DNA from 3 places in the Desulfovibrio sp. genome. Region 2 is predicted to be linked to each of the others. Evidence: riboswitches for the same ligand, from Rfam matches in the RefSeq annotation. Region 2 holds a riboswitch; each other region holds the start of a gene.

The links. Region 2 has a riboswitch for cobalamin ahead of QZ383_RS01925 (anaerobic ribonucleoside triphosphate reductase). Riboswitches for the same ligand answer to the same signal wherever they lie in the genome.
Positions count from the first base shown of each region.
Region 1: another riboswitch for cobalamin. It lies ahead of QZ383_RS06730 (sirohydrochlorin cobaltochelatase); the one in region 2 lies ahead of QZ383_RS01925 (anaerobic ribonucleoside triphosphate reductase).
Region 3: another riboswitch for cobalamin. It lies ahead of QZ383_RS11110 (hypothetical protein); the one in region 2 lies ahead of QZ383_RS01925 (anaerobic ribonucleoside triphosphate reductase).

Region 1 covers NZ_JAHZCJ010000004.1:23,617-27,556, forward strand. The annotation lists gene QZ383_RS06715 (phenylacetate--CoA ligase) at 1-31, shown strand, start outside; gene QZ383_RS06720 (hypothetical protein) at 34-453, shown strand; gene QZ383_RS06725 (hypothetical protein) at 670-1,245, shown strand; gene QZ383_RS06730 (sirohydrochlorin cobaltochelatase) at 1,422-2,360, opposite strand; cobalamin riboswitch at 2,392-2,612, opposite strand; gene QZ383_RS06735 (30S ribosomal protein S1) at 2,823-3,940, shown strand, end outside.
Region 2 covers NZ_JAHZCJ010000001.1:435,302-439,241, reverse strand. The annotation lists gene QZ383_RS01925 (anaerobic ribonucleoside triphosphate reductase) at 1-1,935, opposite strand, end outside; cobalamin riboswitch at 1,964-2,143, opposite strand; gene QZ383_RS01920 (pitrilysin family protein) at 2,750-3,940, opposite strand, start outside.
Region 3 covers NZ_JAHZCJ010000008.1:102,137-106,076, forward strand. The annotation lists gene QZ383_RS11095 (ABC transporter substrate-binding protein) at 1-51, opposite strand, end outside; gene QZ383_RS11100 (ABC transporter ATP-binding protein) at 1-919, opposite strand, end outside; gene QZ383_RS11105 (iron ABC transporter permease) at 919-2,019, opposite strand; gene QZ383_RS11110 (hypothetical protein) at 2,016-2,255, opposite strand; cobalamin riboswitch at 2,238-2,416, opposite strand; gene QZ383_RS11115 (polyphenol oxidase family protein) at 2,444-3,199, opposite strand; gene QZ383_RS11120 (5-formyltetrahydrofolate cyclo-ligase) at 3,190-3,940, opposite strand, start outside.

The DNA of each region.
Region 1 (3,940 bases), on a different contig from region 2:
CAAATCCAAGCGCGTGGTGGACAAGCGCTAGACGTGGCAAAAAATATTGACTGCATTGGCGCGGGGTTTTTGCCCTGCGCCTTTATCATGGGGCTTGCCGCCGCATACCTGCTGGCCCTGTGCCTGTTGCCCTCCGCTGCATCCGCGAGGGAAATAGCGGATGTGGACAGCCCCGCATGGTGCGCCAGACACGCCAACACATTAAAATATCAGGTAAAAGTACAGAATCAGGTGCAAGCCGAATGTCTGCGGCTTGAAGCTGCCTGCCGCGCTGTCCTGCCCGACCTTGCCCCAGCCGCCAGTTGCCCGGACAGACAGCTAGACCGCTGCGTGGCGCAACAGCGCGACGGCGGATCATGGTGCGCCATCCTCTGCTGCTTTGACCCGGATGCACCAGCCTGCCGTGCGGCTGCGGCCAGCATGCCCGCCGTCCTCAATACGCCCGAACGCTAGGCCAGAAAATCAGATCAAAGTCGCCGCCCAGAGTGGGTGGGGCAGAGCGCCAGCCCTTCGCCCGACGGCGGACGCTTGCATTGCCGCATGTGCGCTCCACCCCGGCAAATTATCACAACTCCCTTTGCCGCATAGACCTTTGCCCCTTTTTGGCATAGGATTTTATGCGAGCGCGCCCATGTTCTACGCGCCAGAACCGCCGACACTGGAGCGCGTATGCCCCTTGCCGCCTTACCCGCATCCATTTTCTCGCTTGCAGGCTACCTCATGCTCGCAGGGGGATCGTTTGCGCTGGTGAGGCCCGGTCTGGGCCTGCTCATTGTGCCAGTGCCGCTTCTGGCAATTCCCCTGCATTTTCTTGCGCGCCGTATCGGCGATTTTGCGGGCGTGGCGCATTCCCGCTGGCAAATGCGCACCTTCGGTCTTTTTCTGCTGCTGTTTCTTGGTCTTGTGGCCATTTTTTTCATTCTTGGCGCAATTTGCACTGACGGCCCGGCTCTGGACAGACTGGAACTCATTGGCAATGCCTATAATTCCGGCAATGTTGACCTGTATGCCTCGCTGGTGGGGCTGTGGGAAATCAAGGAGTTGCAGGTTTTTACCCTGAGCGCATCCGTGTGGGCGGGGCTGGCGCTGTTATGGCCTCTCAAAAGGGCATTTCAGGGCATGCTGGCGCTGGCTGCGGGCATTGCGCCCAAGGCCTTGCCCCTTTGGGGCTGCTGGCTGGCCTTTGCGGCCGCCATTGCGGCGCAGGGCGGCATGCTGGCCTGGCTGGTGGCACGGCAGGCTTAAGTCGCAACATTCTCAAGCGCACTGAGCCTTACAACTAGTCTGAAAAACCTCCGCGAAACGCCGCATCGCCCGCATTCCCCAATTTCCCGCATCCAAAAACAGAAGCCGCACAAACCAGACGCGCTGTCCCGGCCTATGCGGCTCCCGCAACAAATATGCGGCGCAGGCAAGCCCTGCTACTGCTTCTTGGGTTCCTTGGTCAGGTCATCGGCAGCTTCGCGGGCATGGCGCACCAGTATGGCGCGCGCACCGGCAATCTGGCCCAAACCCTTGAGGTTGGTCTCCACCTTGAAGCCGGCTGCTTTGAGTTTCGAGGCCCAGGAATCGTCTTCATCCCCGGCCATGTCGTTGTGCGCATGATCGCCAGCCACCAGCATGAGCGGTTCGATAACCACTTTCTTGACCTTGGCGGCCTTGAGCTCCACCAGCAGGTCGTCCACGCTGCGCGCGCCCTCTACTGTCGCCATAAACACGCGTTTGTCCGCATCGTGGAACACGGCGCGCGTACCTTCAAAGGTCAGATCCGCGCGGCCATGGCTCTGGCCGTGGCCCATGAGCACCAGGGCTGCATCCTTGCCGCGCAGAGATTTGACGTCTTCCCTGATGGCCTGAATGAGTTCCTGCGCGTCTTTTTTCGATTCCAGCATGGGGCGGCCAAGAAACACTGCGTCAAAGCGGCCCGGATTTTTTTGCAGGTCGATAAGCACGGCCCGTTCAAGCGCGCTGAACTCCTCGCCCGCCATGACGTGCAGCGACTGTACGCGCACGACCTTGACGCCGTCCTTGGCAAGCTGGGCGAGGCCATCGCTGATGCCGCCCACGGGATGCCCCTCGGCGGCTATTTTTTTGCGGATAATCTGCGAGGTATAGGCCCACACCACCGGCTGACCAGGAAAAGCGGCCTTGAACTCCGCATCCACGGCCTTCATGGAAGCCAGGGCTTCGGGAACGCTGGTGCCAAAGGCCACCAGCAACACGCCTGCTTTGGGGCTCTCTGCGCCGGATTCAGCGGCAGGAGCAAGCGCAGGCGCGCCCATGACGGCGCACAGCAAAAGAATGGGCAAAAGGGTACGGGTGAAATAATGCAAAATGGAATGCGGCGTAGCACGCAGCATGGCAACCTCCTCAATGGCGCGTTGACGGGTTGAAGTTGGATAAAATGCCGGAGGATATTCGGACTTGAGGGCGTGGGCCTTGCGCCCCTTGCCTAGACTTCGCCTTCGCCGCTCGCGCGACTGGCTGTAGCGCCCCGCCATGTGGCGGAACGATGAAGCTTCGTTCCCTCTTACCGCAGCGCGACTGTTTCCGATTTTAACGGAATTCCCCGCCGACCCTTTCAAAACAATTCATGCGACAATAAAAGTCAAGTGGGCATACCCTGCAAGCCCCGCCAGACAGGCCCTTGCAGGGTATGCCCCGCGCGGGCTGCCGCGCCTGGGCCATCCGGAGCGGCGCGGAATCCCGATTTTTCGGCGGCTAAAGCCGATTTGGCGCGTATTTTTTCTTGTTCTTTTACTGAAATCCTGATAATAAGGCACCTCCCTGTTATGGGGAAATTATGTTTGGAGGCTGGACATATGGCAGGTTTGGAAACCGGGCACGACAACGAAATCAATTTCGAAAGCGCCCTTGAAAACTACCTCAATCCCGATTTCGGCGATCTTGAGGAAGGCTCTATCACGAAGGGCGAAATCGTCCGCGTGGATGATGACAATGTGCTTGTTGACGTGAACTTTAAGTCCGAAGGGCAGATTCCCGCGGCAGAATTCCGCGACCCCGCCGGCAACATTTCCGTCAAAGTGGGCGATCGTGTTGACGTTTACGTTGTTCGCAAGAACGAAAACGACGGCACCATCACTCTTTCTTTCGAGAAAGCCAAGCGCATGCAGGTGTTCGACCAGCTCGAAGACGTGCAGGAAAACAACCGGGTCATCAAGGGCCACATTGTCCGCCGCATCAAGGGTGGCTACACCGTGGACATCGGCGGTGTGGAAGCGTTTTTGCCCGGTTCACATGTGGATCTGCGCCCCGTGCCGGATATGGATGCCCTGGTCAACCAGGAATTCGAATTCCGCGTGCTCAAGATCAACCGCCGCCGCAGCAACGTTATCGTTTCTCGCCGCGTGCTGCTTGAAGAGGAGCGCGATTCCAAACGCCAGGATCTGCTGCGCACCCTTGAAGAAAACCAGATCGTTACCGGTAAGGCCAAGAACATCACCGAATACGGCGTGTTTGTTGACCTCGGCGGCCTCGACGGCCTGCTGCACATCACCGACATGAGCTGGAAGCGCATTCGCCATCCCAAGGAAATGATCACCATCGGTCAGGAACTGACCCTGAAGGTGCTTTCCTTCGATCGCGACAACAACAAAGTTTCCCTCGGCCTCAAGCAGCTCGTGCCCGACCCGTGGCAGGACATCTCCGCCCGCTTCCCTGAAGGGGCCAAGTGCAGCGGCAAGGTCACCAACCTGGTTGACTACGGCGCATTTGTGGAACTGGAACCCGGCGTTGAAGGCCTGGTGCACATTTCCGAAATGTCCTGGACCCGCAAGCTGCGTCATCCTTCCCAGATGGTTCACACCGGCGACGAAGTCGAAGTGGTCATCCTGGGCGTGGACGGCGACAAGAAGCGCATCAGCCTCGGCATGAAGCAGGTTCGCCCCAATCCCTGGGAACTGGTTGCTGAAAAGTACCC
Region 2 (3,940 bases):
GCGCCCGCTCAGGCTCTCTGCCGGGGTAGCGATGAGTGAAAAGTTGAGCCCGGTCTTTTCAGCTTCGTCATCGCACCGCTTGCGTAGATGCGTAACAATCTCGATGCCAAGCTTCTGGGCCTCTTCGCTTTCGCCGTGGTGCTGGCCCACAAGGGCCTTGAGCGTTTCGGCAAGGCCGATAAAGCCCACGGTCAGGGTGCCATGCTTGAGCACTTCTTCAATACTGTCGTCCCAACCCAGTTTGTCGGAATCAAGCCAGATGCCCTCGCCCATGAGGAAGGGGTAGTTGCGCACCTTCTTGGCGCTCTGGATCTTGAGCCGGTGCAGCAGCTGGCGGAACACCAGATCAATCTTGTCGTCCAGCAGAGCGTAAAAACGGCTGATGTCGCCACGCGCATCCAGCCCGAGCCGGGGAAGATTGATGGAGGTGAAGCTCAGATTGCCGCGACCGCACGTAACCTGCCTGTCCTTGTCGTACACGTTGCCAAGCACGCGTGTACGGCAGCCCATGTAGGCAACTTCCGTATTATAGTCGTCCGGATGGTAGTACTGGAGGTTGAACGGCGCATCAAGAAAGCTGAAATTGGGGAAGAGCCGCATGGCGGAAACGTCCATGGCCTGCTTGAAAAGGTCGTAGTTGGGATCTTCTGGATTATAGTTGACCCCGGACTTCACCTTGAAAATCTGCACGGGGAAGATGGAGGTTTCCCCATTGCCAAGCCCGGCCTTGGTGGCGCGCAGCAGGTTTTTAACAACCATCCGCCCCTCGGCAGAAATATCCGTGCCGTAGTTGATGGAGCTGAAAGGCACCTGTGCGCCTGCGCGCGAATTCATGGTGTTCAGGTTGTGGATCAGGGCTTCCATGGCCTGATAAGTGCGGCGCTCGGTGTATTTGAGGGCTTCGCCGGCAGCGTAGGCATGCGCGCGCGTCACAAGCTCGCGCCGGGCCTCGGGGGCTGCCGCCACAAGGGCTTCTCCAAAGGCATCGCAGGTGCCAAGGCGCGGGCCTTCGGGCAACAGGGCGATGGTTTCTCTGGCGGCGTCAATGGCTGCCTGCTCTTCCAGATTCTGGGCAATGCGCAAAAATGCGGCAAAGGCGCGCTCATATTCCTTGCGGTAGGTTTTGATAACGCCCTCGGCCATGGCAAAGTCAAAATGCGGCACACTCTGGCCGCCGTGCATTTCATTCTGGTTGGCCTGAATGGCAATGCAGGCAAGGGCCGAGTAGCTCTCAATGGAATTGGGCTCGCGCAAATGCCCGTGTCCTGTGGAAAAACCATTTTTAAACAAGGGGATAAGGTCAATCTGGCAGCACGTTTCCGTGAGCATGTAAAAATCTTTGTCGTGAATGTGGATGTCGCCGTTACGGTGCGCGGCAGAGGCATCCTTGGGCAGAATGTAGTTGTCGATGAAGAATTTTGAACCCTCGGAACCATACTTGAGCATGGTGCCCATGGCCGTATCGCCATCGATATTGGCATTCTCGCGCTTGATGTCTTCTTGCAGAGCCGGAGAATACGTAAGCTTTTTATAGATATCCATGAGATACGATTCCGCATTACGGATTTTCGTATGCTCGGCCCGGTACAGAATGTAAGCCTTGGCGCTTTTGGCGTAGTCGTACTGAATCAGGGTTTCTTCAACAACATCCTGAATTTCTTCCACATGCTTGAGGCTGCGCGACTCCAGCTTTTTGCACACCTTTTCGGTGACAAACAGCAGGTCAGTGGGTGACATGTCTTCACCACCAACGGCCTGATTGGCCTTGGTGATGGCATTGAGAATCTTGACCGAATCAAAAGGCACTTCCGTGCCGTCGCGCTTAATAATGCTGGCGAGCATGAACTTCGCTCCAAACGTGTGGGCTATGAACAAAAAGGCCGCCCGAACAGAACGGGCGGAGAGGCCATCAATGGCCCTTTTCTGACGGTTCATCTGCAAAAGCCCGTTGCAGATGCTCCACTTTCTTAGAACGGTTGAAAGCAGGTCTTCCGGCTTGCCTGCCGCTCTTCGGCCTTCCCGGTATTATCCAGTGGCACGCGAGGAAAAGCGGTGTTGAACAGGCTCACGGCGGCGGGTCCGCTCCCGAATTTCACGGGAATTCCCTATTAAGCTCCATGGCGCTTTCAATGTCTAGAAAATCTCAAAAGAATTGCACCCTGTCAATAAATGCAGGCAAAAAAGCTCTCCTAGTGCCGTAGCAACACTGCGAATTCACTATTGAATTTTCTTGCCTGCCCAACTTTTTCACTACACCAAGGCCGCAAAACAGTGAGGGCGTGAACAAAAGTGTTCGCCCTGGCTGGAGCCAGATCAGGCAACCTGACCCGCAACATTTGTGGCTTTGATTGGCGTTGCTGAAACATTTCGCCATGGATTCAGGCATCATGCCCGCATGGCGCTGCCGCCCCGGCCCCGGCACTGCGACCGCAGCCGATACCTGGCGAGCTTTCCTCAGAAAGCAGTTCCCGTAACGCAGGCAAGAACTTACTCTACCCACGCCGGGTTTTCAAGACGGCCTCCCCCACGTAAGGGGACTTACCTCGGACTTGACATTTTTATTTGCCCGCCGCTTGCCGAAGATATCGTTTATAAAAACTTTTTTTGTACAATCAAACAAGGGTTGAGCATTTCGTAACAGCCAAGAAACACAAGGGGCCGCATCGGCCCAACTCCGCTTCCACCGCCAATTTGCAGGGAAGCGCAATCGGATATCCGATGCGGCCCGTCAACAAATCCGAAACGCCGCCTACGGCAGCAGGATCATGTTATAAAGGTTTTTGTCGTCCAGATACTTCTGCGCCACAGCCTGAATATCCGCAGGTGTCAGCTTGGCCGCCTTGTCGATGAGCGACTTGCTGAAATCTCGGGGCAGGCCCAGTACGGCGTCTGTGGCGGCCACGCCCGCGCGGGAATCAAGGCTCTGCTTGTCGCGGTAGTATTCGCCAAGCAGGCGGTTGGCCCCGGCTTCAAGCAATTCGGCAGGCAGAGGTTTTGCCTTGATATCGGCAATAATCTTGGCAAAGCCTTCACGCGCCTGCGCGACCTTGTCAGGCGTAGTGCCAATGTAAAAAGCCATCATGCCAGCCTGAGGCATGGCGCGGTAAAAGGCCGTGACCGTGTACCCGAGGCCCTGCTCATCGCGCATCTGGCTGAACAGCAGGCCGCTCTGCCCGGAAAGCACAGACTGCAAAAGCATCAGCGCCGGGGCATCCGGGCTGGTGTAGGGCACAGCCTTGAACATCTGGAGCACGTGGGCCTGATTGCGCCCCGGCAGATGCAGATCAAGGTTGCGGGCATCACCCCATGAGGGGGCGGGCAAGGAGAAATCCTTGTTGTCTGGCGCGGGCAATGTGCGGGCAAAGGCCAGCACGGCCTCGCGGTCAAAATCGCCAGCAACGGCCAGCACCCAGGGCTGCACGAGTTGCTTGTCCCAGAACGAGCGTACATCCTTGGGCGTAAACCTGGAGAGGTTCGCTTCCGTCCCCAGACTATCGTAGCCGTAGGGCTGACCGCCGGGGAAGATGAAGGGATTCACCCGCGAGAACAGGAAGGAGGTAGGCCTGTCTGCCCGCTGGCGGATGGCGGCCTTCATGTTTTCCGCTTCACGCTTGATTTCCTTGGCTTCAAAGCGGGGCTTGCCCAGCACCTCTCCCAGCATGGAGAAATAATCAGCATTGAACCGGGCCGGGCCGGTCAAGGACACGGTAAAGGTTTGCAGGCCCGCCTTGGCGGAGAGAGAAGCCGCGCGGTCAGCGAAATAGCGTTCCATAGCCTGGGCATCCAGTTTACCGCTGCCATCGCCAAGGGTGCTGGCCGTCAATTCTGCCAACCCCTGCTGGTCAGGCTTCAGCAGGGCGTTGCCGCCGGGCAGCATCAGATCAACCGCCACGTAAGGCACTGTGGCATCAGGGATAAGAATGACGGTACGCCCCTGCCC
Region 3 (3,940 bases), on a different contig from region 2:
CGGAAGCAGGATCTGACCGAGCAGCAGATTCAGGCCCAGACACAGCAGCATGAAGAGAGGCCGCCGGGACAACAGATTTTTCCCCGCTCCACGGGCCTTTTGCGCTGGCAAGCAGGGCCTGAGGCAGTCCCCACCGGGGGTGGGGCAACACGCAGATGGGTATGTTGTAGAGCGCACCGAGATTCTCCTCTGTAAAAACCTTTGCTACCGGCCCGTCAAAAACCAGCTTTCCGTCCCGCAAACCCATAAGGCGCGTGGCATACAGAGCCGCCAGATTGCAGTCGTGCACGGCCATGAGCACACAGGCTCCTGCGGCGCGGCGGCGCTCAAGCAGGTCGAACAGATCGACCATGCGCGCCCAGTCCAGCCCTGCGGCCAGCTCGTCCAGCAGCAGGAGCGGACTTTCCTGCGCAAGGGCGCGGGCCAGCAAAACCCGTTGCAACTCGCCGCCCGAAAGTTCTGTGAGCCTGCGGTGCGCCAGCAGCGCGGCCCCGGTTTCTTCAAGCGCCCGGTCTGCTGCGGCATAATCTTCCCGCCCATAAGCTCCAAGCCACGAAAGATGGGCAAAACGCCCGAGCAGCACCATCTGCCGCGCGGTAAGGCCCTGCGGCAACTGCCCTCGCTGCGGCACCACGGCCACCATGCGGGCGCGCTCGCGCGGCTTCAATGTTGCCAGCGGACGGCCCTGAATCTCAATGGCGCCAGCCTGCGGCGTCAGCACCCCCGAAAGGGTGCGCAGCAGCGTTGTTTTACCGCTGCCGTTGGGGCCAAGCAGGGCGGCGCACTCCCCGGCGTGCAGGGTAAAGCCCGCGTCCCGCAGCACACTCTGCCCGCCGTATCCGGCGCGCACCCCGGCAATACGCAGCACAGGCGGTGCAGTGCGCCCCTCATGACGAATATTTTGGCCAGGCCGCAGCATCAGCGCCTCCGCACCAGCAGGGCGAAAAATGGCCCGCCAAGCAAGGCCGTGACCACGCCCACGGGCAATTCCTGCCCGCCGGAAAGCACGCAACGGGCCAGCACATCGGCCCAGACCAGCAGCACCCCGCCGCCGAAAAAGGCCGCAGTCAGCAGGGGGCCGTGCCCCCAGCCCAGCAGCAGACGCAGCACGTGCGGCACCACCAGCCCCACAAAGCCGATCACCCCGGCCACGGCCACGCAGCCAGCTGTCATGCAGCTTGCCCCGGCCAGCAGCCACAGGCGGGCGCGGCCCACATCAAGGCCGGTCTGGGCGGCCTGCTCATCCCCAAGGGAAAGCACGTCCAGGGCGCGCCAGCCAAAAGCCGTTGCCAGCAAGCCCGGCACAAGGGTCGCCAGCAAGAGGGGCAGGCTGCTCCAGCCCCGGCCCTGAAAGGAACCCATGATCCAGAACACAATACTGGTTACGGATTCCTCGTTGAGGGCCTTCACAAGGGCCACCAGCGCCCCTAAAAATGCTGCCACGGCAATGCCCGCAAGAATCACGCTCTCCCGGCTGAACGCGCCGTCGCCGCGCCCCAGCCACAGTGCGCAGCCAAGGGCCGCGAGTGCGCCGATCAGAGCCGCAGGGGCCACCAGCCCGGCATGGCTGAAGCCAGCCAGCCCCGGCACATTGCCCAACCACGGGATGCTCCCCAGCATGGCCACCAGCGGCCCGCCAAGGGCTATAGCCATGCTGGCCCCGCAGGCGGCCCCGGCGGAAATTCCCAGGGTAAAGGGATCAGCCAGCGGATTGCGCAACACGCCCTGCAATGCTGCCCCGGCCATAGCCAGAGCGCCGCCGCACAGGGTGGCCAGACACACCCGGGCAAGGCGGATGCTTACCACGACCCCGGTCAGGGCCGGATCATCGGGCGCAGACGCAAAGCCTGCCAATGCCGCCAAAGCGCGAAACACGCTCTGTGCGCTCAAGGGCACAGGCCCCGGCAAACAGGCCAACGGCAGCGAAACAAGCCACACGACCACAAGACCGGTAAAAACCGGACACAGCCTGCGGGATTGCGGGAAGGAGGAGTGAGAAGATGCGGTCGTTCTGGTCATGCCAGCCCTCTGGCCGTAGCCTGCGGGGGCACACGCGGGCCAAAGCGTTGGCTGACCTCAGGGGTCAGACCCTTGCCCAGTGGCGGCCTGCGCCGCGCGAGCATAAAAAAAGCCTCTTCCACTCGTGGTGGAAGAGGCCCGTATTTCCTCTGTCCTGCCGGCAAAAACCCGTTGCCGTGGGGCGGCCAATGCCGCACCGTGGTGCCGTCATTCCATGACTGCGCACCTTGGGGCATGGCAGGTCTTCCGGCTTGGTTCCCCTGCTCCGGCCTTCCCGTTTCCAGTGGCGCAAGATGGAGCAAGGTTAAGAACCTCACGGCGGCGGGTCCGCTCCCGTTTTTCACGGGATTCCCTTTTCAAGCCGGTCTACCCGGCTACCAATGCCGCCAACACTCTAGGCGCGGCCTTGCGGCCTGTCAATGGCTCAGGCTGCGATCCACACAAGGCTGGCCTGACGGCCCGAGCGTCTGGCGCAGCGGTAGGAGAAAAACTGCTCGTTGTTGCTGGCGGTGCAGATGTCCAGCCCGTAGATGTTGCGGGGCAAAAGACCCGCGCGCTCCAACTGGTGCCGCGTGAGGCCCCATAAATCCATGGTTTTGCTGTTGGCGTCAAACCAGGGCAGGTAGGGATCGCCCCACTCCTTCTCAAAATTGACAAATTCCGCCTTGCCCGGCCCGAGGCTGGGGCCGCGTACGGCCAGCAGATCGCGCGGTTCAAGGCCGTAACGTTCGCAAAAGCGGGCCACGCCGGTGATGGGGAAATCGCAGCGGTTGCCGCGCCAGCCCGCATGCATGGCGGCAATGTACGCGCCGCTTTTGTGGGCAATGAGGATGGGCTGACAATCTGCCGTCTTAATGAGCAGGCCAAGGCCGGGACGCGCTGTGGCCATGCCGTCGCCCTCCGCCGTGACGGGCGTTTCGCAGGCCACGGCTTCCGGCTCAAAAACAAAACCATCGCCGTGCACCTGCATCAGTTCGGCCCAGGCGGTCATGCCTTGCGGGCGCAGGCCTTCCAGCATGCTGCGGCGGTTGGCAATGACGTGTTCGGGGTTATCCTGCACGGTAAAAGCAATGTTGCCGCCGCCAAACTCGCCAAGGCTCACGCCTCCGGCGCGGGTCTGAAAGGCGCAACGCACCTGCGGAACACCGGGAAAAACAAAGGGGATATAGCTTATAGACACAGCATACGCTCTTCAGTACATATATAGTTGACCCGCTGATCCCAGGGGGCCAGGGGCAGGGATTCCACAAGCTGAAATTCAAAACACAGGCCCACGCGAGGGCAGGTGAATCCTTTTTCCAGAAAGCGGTCGTAATAGCCGCCGCCGTAGCCCAGCCGCCCGCCAGCGAGATCAAAGGCCACACCGGGCAGGAGCGCAAGGTCTAGGGAAAGGGGGTGTGCTGCCGCTGCACCGCTGCCGCCCGCCGCTTCCGGCCCAAAACCGGGCAGGGAATCGTGCGGTTCAAGCAGACCGAGCGGGCCGGGCCGCAACTGATCGGGGCCGCTGCAAGCCACAAAATCCATAAATCCCGGCTCGCTGCGCCGCACACGCGGCAGCCACACAAGCATACTGGCCTGCCAGGCCGCACGCAGCAGGTCTTGCGTGCCAAGCTCGCCCCTGACCCCCACATAGAGAGCCACAGACCGGGCATTCTTCCACAGGGTGGACTCCATCAGCCTGTTCTGCGCCGCATCGCTACGGATTTCGGCCAACTGGGGCAACTGCTCCGCCCGCAGGCGGCGCATGGCTTTGCGCACATCGTTTCTGGCCTGAGCCATAGCCTCGGTCAGCTCGCCAGAAAAATTGCCCGGCAAACACGTTGGCGGAGCATCCGACTGGTTCACTGGCTGGCGGGGCGGCGCAGGCGCGGAGGGCATGGCATCTGAGGGCAAGCGGCTCTTTCCTTGTGGTGCAATGTGT